2 regions of the Embleya sp. NPDC055664 genome follow, and region 1 is predicted to be linked to the other one. Evidence: predicted binding sites of a transcription regulator. Region 1 holds the regulator's gene; the other holds the start of a gene.

The links. The regulator HspR, encoded in region 1, represses chaperone genes until heat shock. The targets are predictions, from matches to a motif close to TTGAGNNNNNNNNNCTCAA.
Region 2: a site for HspR is predicted at 1,961-1,979, ahead of lon (endopeptidase La). Genes of this name have one in related genera too.

Annotation. Positions count from the first base shown of each region.
Region 1 covers NZ_JBSHGZ010000007.1:309,224-313,576, forward strand. Annotated here, with positions in the region: gene ACWGR4_RS15735 (TIGR03767 family metallophosphoesterase) at 11-1,834, opposite strand; gene ACWGR4_RS15740 (heat shock protein transcriptional repressor HspR) at 1,974-2,444, opposite strand; gene dnaJ (molecular chaperone DnaJ) at 2,446-3,618, opposite strand; gene grpE (nucleotide exchange factor GrpE) at 3,740-4,333, opposite strand; gene dnaK (molecular chaperone DnaK) at 4,330-4,353, opposite strand, start outside.
Region 2 covers NZ_JBSHGZ010000001.1:526,139-530,491, forward strand. Annotated here, with positions in the region: gene ACWGR4_RS02235 (hypothetical protein) at 1-341, shown strand, start outside; gene ACWGR4_RS02240 (dihydrofolate reductase family protein) at 405-1,013, shown strand; gene ACWGR4_RS02245 (hypothetical protein) at 1,446-1,766, shown strand; gene lon (endopeptidase La) at 2,013-4,353, shown strand, end outside.

The sequences.
Region 1 (4,353 bases):
GTGCTTCCGGCTACTTGAGCCACGCCGGGGCCGGGACCAGGAGTTCCACGTTGCGGTCCTCCAGGCGGCCTCGGCGGCCGTCGACCTTCGGGTCGGGGCGGTCTCGCTCCTGCCAGTCGTTGCCGGCGAGTTCGCGGGCCAGGGCGGCCAGGGCCAGGGGGGAGTCGAGTTTGTTGCCGTGTGATTCCGGGCCGGCCGAGTCGATGATCGTGCCGAAGATGGACAGGGTCCCGTTCGTGTTGTCGGCGATCTCCACGATCCGCGACTGGGAGGGCCAGTCGATGTGCGACGCGGTGTTGACCTCCCAGAACCCGCCGGGGACCGCGCTGCCCGCCGGTCGCGGGTAGGGCTTCACGTAGTTGTCGTGGGTGTGCCCGTTGACCCACAACACCACGTTCGGGAACCGCAGCAGCAGCGCCTGCACCTGCGGCCCCAGGATCCGCGCGGGCTCCCCGGCCGGCACGGTCTTGTTGGTCATCGTCTCGATGGTGTGGTGGCTGAACAGCACGAACAGCTTGTCCTGACCGGTGCCCTGGACGACCTTGCCCTGCTCGTCGAGATGGCTCGAACTGCCCTTGACCAGCTGGTCCTCCAGCCAGGCGAACTGGGTCGGGTCCAGGCATCCCGAGTCCGAGCCGTACGAGTTCACCGTGTCCAGGACCAGGCAGCGCACCGGGCCCTGGTCGAAGGTGTAGTACGCGGTCCTGGTGTCCAGGTTCTGCTGGGTGAAGCCGTGGCCCTTGGGCAGGCCGGTGGTGTTGAAGTGCTCCTTGATCGTCTCCGCGCGGTCGACGAGGCGACGATCCGGGTCGGCGGTGACCTTGCGCTTGGAGCCGGCCAGCAGCGCGGCCAGCGCGTCGGGCTTGCCGCTCTGCAGTCCGAGGGCCAGCGCGGCCACGGTCTGCCCGGGGGATATGTCGAGCACCTTCTCGTCGCCGACCGCGACCTTGCCCAGCAGTTCGCTGACCGGCAGGTTGCCCTGGACCAGGCCGTCGTGGTTGCCGTAGGCGCTGTACCAGGGGGTCTTCAGGCCGGTCGCCTCGAACGGCCGCCGGCACGCGTCCAGCAGGCCCGGCACGGTGGGATAGCCGTACTGGGCGCGCGGCACGTCGTCCTTCTGCCCGGGCGGCGTGCCGTCGGGGTGCCAGTAGCGCTCGTGGTACGCCACCGCGTCCATCGGGCCCTCGTACCTGTTGCGATCGCCCGAGTCGGGCGTGACCTTCTTGCCGCCGTCGAGCACGTCGATGTACCAGCGCAGCTCGTTGAACTGGATGTTGTCGGTGTTGTCGCCGGTGCAGATCGTGAAGGCCAGCGGCGCGCCCAGGGCCGGACCCTTGCCGATCCGGTTGAGCGACTGCACCATCGCCTCGGCGATCTGCGCGGTCAGCACCTCCTGCGGGCGGTACGCCGACTGGAAGGGCAGCAGCTTGGCGAACGGCTGGTCCTTGTCGCTGTGCCGGTCGAGGAAGTCCACGCGCGCGGTCGACTGCGAATCCTGGATGTGGATGTCGGTCAACTGGGTGAACGCGACCAGGGAGCGTCGCTTCGCCTTATCGCCCGAGCTGCCGCCGGGCATCAACTCGCTGCGCAGCAGGTGTGGTTCACCGGGTCCGGCAACGATCTTGCGGTAGCCGCCCGGTCCGGGCGGGCCGAGCACGAGGGTGCGCTCCAGCGTGGTGCCGGCCGCGCCGGCCGGCTTGGGCGCGCCCGACTTGGGTGCGTCGCTCGACTTCCCGTCGGGCTTGTCCTTGTCGTCGTCGGAGCACGCGGCCACTCCGAGCAGTGCCGCGCTCGCGGCCGAGTACTTCAGGACGTCCCGACGATTCGGCTTCATGCGGCGACCCTACTGACGCGTAGCGAGCCGCATCAAGGAAGCGTCGAGGCTGCGTCGAAGAAGCGCCGAGACCGCACAAAAAACGGCGAGGAGGGGGCACGGCCGGGGCCGTACCGCCTCCTCGACGTCGTCGCGGCCGTCAGTCCGAACGCCCGCGCCGCGGCTTCCACACCACGAGCGCGGTGCCGGCCTGCGGCCGGACCGGGACCAGATCGCGCCGGTAGGACGCGTGTACGGCCGCCTCGCGCCGGGCGCTCGCGTCCGTCGCCTCGTGCAGCGCGTGCTCCATCTCGGCCACGCGCATGCGCAGCGCGAGCACCTGGTTCTCCAGCTCCAGGATCCGCTTGATCCCGGCGAGGTTGATGCCGGCCTCCTGGGAGAGCCGCTGCACCTCGCGCAACTGCACGATGTCGCGGGCGGAATAGCGCCGCCCCCGGCCCGCCGTACGGTCCGGCGAGACCAGGCCGAGGCGGTCGTACTGTCGCAACGTCTGCGGGTGCAGGCCGGACAGCTGGGCGGCGACCGAGATCACGTAGACCGGAGAGGTCTCGTCGATCTCGAAGCCGTGCCCACCGCCGATACCTCCACCGCCCAAGCCGCCCGGTCGCATGTCATGCCCCCTTCGCCGCGTCCAACAGATCGGCTCGGGGATCGTGCGCGACGGTCGCCTCGCGGAACGCCTCCAGCGCTTCGCGCGCCTTGTCGTTCAGCTGCTGAGGGACCGTCACCTCGATGGTGACCAGGAGGTCGCCCCGAGTGCCGTCCTTGCGTGCCGCCCCGCGTCCGCGCACCCGCAGCGTGCGGCCGTTGCCCGTGCCCGCGGGGAGCTTGAGCGTGACCGGGATGCCGCCGAGCGTGGGTACGGTGACGTCCGCCCCGAGCGCGGCCTCCGGGAAGGTGACCGGCACGGTGACCGTGAGGTTGTCGCCCTTGCGTCCGAAGACGGCGTGGGCCTTGACGTGCACCACGACGTACAGGTCGCCGGCCGGGCCGCCGCGCTCGCCGGGCGCGCCCTTGCCCTTGAGCCGGATGCGCTGCCCGTCCTGGACCCCGGCCGGGATTCGGACCTGCATCGTGCGCGAACTCTTGGCCCGGCCACTGCCGTTGCACACGATGCACGGGTCGTCCACGAGCAGCCCGCGGCCCTTGCAGTCGCGGCACGGCTCGGAGAAGCCGAAACCGCCCTGCGGCCGGCTGACGTTGCCGGAGCCCGCGCAGGTCGGGCACATCCGCGGGGTGGTGCCCGCGGCCGCGCCCGTGCCGTTGCAGTGCCGACACGGTTCCGAACTGGTCAGCCGGATCGGCACGGTCGCGCCGTCGACCGCGTCGGCGAAGCCGAGGGTGACCTCGGATTCCACGTCGGTACCGCGCCGGGGCTGCTGGCGCCCGGTCTGGCGACCGCCGCCGAACAGGCCGCCGAAGATGTCGCCCAGACCGCCGGTGTTGCCCGCGCCGCCCTGCTGGCCGCCGAAGATGTCGCCGAGGTCGAACGGGAAGCCGCCGGTGCCGGACTGTCCGCCGCCGGTGCCGCGAAAGCCGCCGCCGCTGCCGAACAGGGTCCGGGCCTCGTCGTATTCCTTGCGCCGCTTGTCGTCGGCCAGTACGTCGTAGGCCTCCGAGATCTCCTTGAAGCGCTCCTCGGCCTTCGTGTCACCCTTGTTCTTGTCCGGGTGGAACTCGACGGCGAGCTTGCGATACGCCTTCTTGATCTCGGCGGTGCCGGCGTCCTTGGGGACGCCGAGCACCTTGTAGTAGTCCTTCTCCAGGTAGTCCTTCGTACTCATGCGCCCCTCGCCGATCGGGTCGGGGTGCCCTCGTGCTCCGAGCGCCCGTTTCCGGATTCACACCACCCGCGCATCGGCGTCCCTCCTCTCCGCTTCTCGTCGTCTCGTTCCCGGTGACGGTTCAGCTGCCGGCCGCTTCGCCCGACTCCTCCGGACCGCCCTCGGCCTCCGCCGTGGGTTCCGCGACCGCCACCCGTGCCGGACGGATGATCCGCTCGCCCACTTGATAACCGGGCTGCAGGATCTCCACACACGTGGGTTCGGTGACATCGGTCGCGTACGAGTGCAGCAGCGCCTCGTGCACCGTCGGGTCGAACGGGTCGCCCTTCGAACCGAAGCTCTGCAGCCCCATCTTGGCCACGATCGACTCCAGCGACTCGGCGACCGACTTGAAGCCGCCCGCCAGTTCGCCGTGGTCCCGGGCCCGACCGATGTCGTCGAGCACCGGCAGCAGTTCGCTCAGCACCTTGATGGCGGCCGACTCGCCCGCCACGTTGCGGTCCCGCTCGACCCGCTTGCGGTAGTTCGCGTACTCCGCCTGAAGCCGCTGCAGGTCGGCCGTGCGCTCGCCGAGTTGGTTGCGCAGCTCGGCGAGTTCGGCCGCCCCGGGGGCCGGGGCCGCCGCAGTGGCGGCGGTCCCGGTTTCCGGCTTCGACTCGGTTTCTTGGGCGTCGCCCGGGACGGCGCCGTGGTTCGAGCCGTTCCCTTCGGTCACGCAGCACCGCCCTTGCGGTC
Region 2 (4,353 bases), on a different contig from region 1:
TTCTTGTACTCGGCATCGACCCGCACATCGTCCCCGGAACCAACGGTGCCGCCCTACTCGCCACCCTGGAGGCGGAGTTGGCCCGATTCGCCGACCACGGCATCCACGCGTCCATGACCGTGTTCGGCCCCGACGAGACCGCCGAGCCCACGATCGTCGCCGCCCTGACCGAGCGCGCCTGGAACGTGGTTCTGATCGGCGGCGGCATTCGCAAGTCGGAAGACCTCCTCCCGCTCTTCGAACAGACCGTCAACCTCGTCCGCACCCACGCCCCCGGCGCGGCCATAGCGTTCAACACCACCGCAGACACCATCGTCGAAGCCGCCCAACGCCACCTCTGACGCTGCGCCGATGAGTTTTCGGTGGTTGTGGGGTCTACCCGTCGACGACATAGGGAGGACACCATGCGCAAGATCATCGTTTGTACGTTCCTGACGCTCGACGGCGTCATGCAGGCGCCGGGTGGGCCGGACGAGGACGCGGAGAGCGGCTTCGAGCACGGCGGCTGGCAGAAGCCGGTGACCGACGAGGAGGTCGGCGCGGGCATCGCCGAGTGGTACGAGGACTCCGACGCGATGCTGCTGGGCCGCAAGACATACGACATCTTCGCGTCGTACTGGCCGACCGCCGATCCCGACAATCCGTTCACCGAGCGGATGAACAGCATGCGCAAGTACGTGGCGTCTCGGACCCTGACATCCGTCGAGTGGCGGAACTCCACGCTGTTGGAGGGCGACATCGCCGATGCCGTCCGCGCGTTGAAGGCATCCGAGGGCGGCAACATCAACGTCGTCGGCAGCGGCGACCTCGCCCAGACCCTCATGCGGCACGACCTCGTCGACGAGTACCGGTTGACCATCCACCCGGTGATCATCGGCACCGGAAAGCGGCTGTTCGCCGACGGAGCGATCCCCACCGCGCTGGAGCCGGTCGGCGTCTCGACGACCAAGGGCGGCACCGTCCTCGGCATCTACCGACCGAAGGGCAAGCCCACCTACGACAGCTACCAGTAGCTCACAGGCCACCTTCGCCGCCCCGAACCCCGCCGGGCCCAGCGCGATCGCGGCGCCGAGCGCGGGTGCACCCATGACCACGAACGAGGCGCGCCACCCCCGGCAACGGAGAGTCCGGTACAGCCGCCCGACCACCCCCGGTCTGGCGGTATCCCGCCGTCAACGTCACACGTCCCGAACCGCTTCGCAGTCGCCCCGCACTGCCTCGCATCCGCCCCGGGCGGCGCCCGCCTCGCGCGTTTGGGCGCCGCGCCGGTATGAGGCCGTACGGCTGACGACGTACGCGGATCGATGTACGGCGAAGTCGTGCCTGCGCGTGATGATCCGACTACTCGCCGCAGGGAGTCTGGGTGTGTGAGTGCTCCCACAGTGGGAGCGACACATCGACCCGGAGGCAAAGAAATGCGCTCTCTTACTCGTTCTCGCCGATATGTGTCCTGGACGGCTATCGCCACCCTCTCGTTCGCGACCGCCGGCGTCGTCGTGTCCGCCGCACCCGCCGCCACAGCCGCAGTCCCCGCCGTGGAGCCTTTGGACTGCGCCGTGATCGTCAATCAGGACACCCACGTCGGGTTTCCCACCTGGCGGTGGGCGGACGTCCGCAACGACTGTGGGCGTCGCATGAACCTGAGCGTCCAGGTCTCGGGCTGGCCCGACCCGGAATGCCAATACCTTGCCGGCGGTGAGACCAAGCGTTTCCGCTGGGACTCGACCGGTGGCCCGGCCAACTACGTGTGGGACTGCGGCGGCTGATGTCGCCATCCTCCCCACGCTGTGGACAAGGGCCCCGGATCGCTCGCGATCCGGGGCCCTTCGGCGTTCCGAGCCCCCCGATACCCCACGCGCCCGGTCACAGCCGTGGTCGCCGCGGGCCGGCCAAAGGACGACTTCGCCCAGGGCGAACAGGGGGCGGGGTGGGTGGGGGAACAAAGAGGGGCTCGTGTTTCTTGAGTCGGTACAGCGCAAGTTTTTCGACTGTGGCCACTGAAGGGGCATGACATGAGCGAGACCATCGGGACCCTGACCCTGCCGGTTCTTCCGCTGGACGACGTCGTCGTCCTCCCCGGCATGGTGGTCCCGCTCGAACTCGACGACGCGGAGACCCGTGCCGCCGTGGATGCCGCGCGGGCCGCCGCGGGGCGGTCCACCGGGCCCGGCGTCCGTAGTGAGAGCAAGGCGCGGGTGCTGCTTGTTCCGCGTGACGACGGGCAGTACCCGGCGGTGGGCACGCTCGGCGTGATCGAGCAGGTCGGCCGGCTGCCCGGAGGTGAGTCGGTCGTGGTGGTGCGCGGCGAGGGCCGGGTGCGGATCGGCAGCGGCACCACCGGCCCCGGCGCGGCGCTGTGGGTCGAGGCGACCCGGGTGCCGGACGTCGAGGCCGACGAACGCACCCTGGAGCTGGCCCGGGAGTACAAGGCCCTGGTCACCACCGTGCTCGGCAAGCGCGGTGCGTGGCAGGTGGTGGACCACGTCCAGGCTCTGGAGGACGCCGGCGACCTGGCGGACAACTCCGGCTACGCCCCCTACCTGAGCCTGCAGCAGAAGATCGAGGTGCTCCAGACGATCGACGTCCAGGAGCGGCTGACCAAGGTGGTCGGCTGGACCCGGGACCACCTCGCCGAGCTGGACGTGGCCGAGACGATCCGCAAGGACGTCCAGGAGGGCATGGACAAGCAGCAGCGCGAGTTCCTGCTCAAGCAGCAGTTGGCCGCGGTGCGCAAGGAGCTGAACGAGCTCAACGGCACCCCGGACAGCGAGGAGGAGGACTACCGGGCGCGGGTCGAGGCCGCGAACCTGCCGGAGAAGGTCCTGGAGGCCGCGCTCAAGGAGGTCGACAAGCTGGAGCACGCCTCCGACGCGTCGCCCGAGGGCGGCTGGATCCGGACCTGGCTGGACACGGTCCTGGAGATTCCCTGGAACGAGCGCAGCGAGGACGCGTACGACGTCGCCGAGGCGCGCGCGATCCTGGACGCGGACCACTCCGGTCTGGACGACGTCAAGGAGCGCATCGTCGAATACCTGGCGGTCCGCAAGCGCCGCGAGGAGCGCGGTCTGGGCGTGGTCGGCGGCCGGCGCTCCGGCGCGGTGCTCGCCCTGGTCGGCCCGCCCGGAGTCGGCAAGACCTCGCTCGGCGAGTCGGTGGCCCGCGCGATGGGCCGCTCGTTCGTCCGGGTCGCCCTCGGTGGCGTCCGCGACGAGGCCGAGATCCGCGGCCACCGCCGCACCTACGTCGGCGCGCTGCCGGGCCGGATCGTCCGGGCGATCAAGGAGGCGGGCAGCATGAACCCCGTCGTCCTGCTCGACGAGATCGACAAGGTCGGCTCGGACTACCGGGGCGACCCGACCGCGGCGCTGCTCGAAGTGCTCGACCCGGCCCAGAACCACACCTTCCGCGACCACTACCTGGAGGTCGAACTCGACCTGTCCGACGTGGTGTTCCTGGCCACCGCCAACGTCCTGGAGACCATCCCCGAGCCGCTGCTCGACCGGATGGAGCTGGTCCGCCTGGACGGGTACACCGAGGACGAGAAGGTGGTCATCGCCCGGGACCACCTGATCAAGCGTCAGTTGGACAAGGCGGGCCTGGATGCCACCGAGGTGTCCTTCACCGAGGATGCACTGCGGCTGCTCGCGGGCGAGTACACCCGCGAGGCGGGCGTCCGCACCCTGGAGCGTTCGATCGCCCGCGTGCTGCGCAAGGTCGCGGCCCGGCAGGCGCTCGACGCCGCGTCGCACCCGCTGCCGATCACGGTGGACGCGGGCGACCTGCGCGACTACCTCGGCCGGCCCCGGCACACCCCGGAGTCGCTGCTGAGCAAGGCCGAACAGCGCACGGCGGTGCCGGGCGTGGCCACCGGCCTGGCGGTCACCGGCGCGGGCGGCGACGTGCTCTACATCGAGGCATCGCTCGCGGACGCCGAGACCGGCGGCACCGGATTGACCCTGACCGGCCAACTCGGCGACGTGATGAAGGAGTCGGCCCAGATCGCGCTGTCCTACCTGCGCTCGCGCGGGGCGGAGCTGGAGGTGCCGGTGGGCGACCTCAAGGACCGCGGCGTGCACATCCACGTCCCGGCCGGAGCGGTCCCCAAGGACGGCCCGAGCGCCGGTGTCACGATGACCACCGCGCTGGTGTCGCTGCTGACCGGGCGGCCGGTCCGCTCCGACGTGGCGATGACCGGTGAGGTCTCGCTCACCGGCCGGGTGTTGCCGATCGGCGGCGTGAAGCAGAAGCTGCTCGCCGCCGAACGCGCCGGTGTGACCACGGTGTTGATCCCCAAGCGCAACGAGGCCGACCTGGACGACGTGCCCGAGGAGATCCTGAGCCGGCTCACGGTCC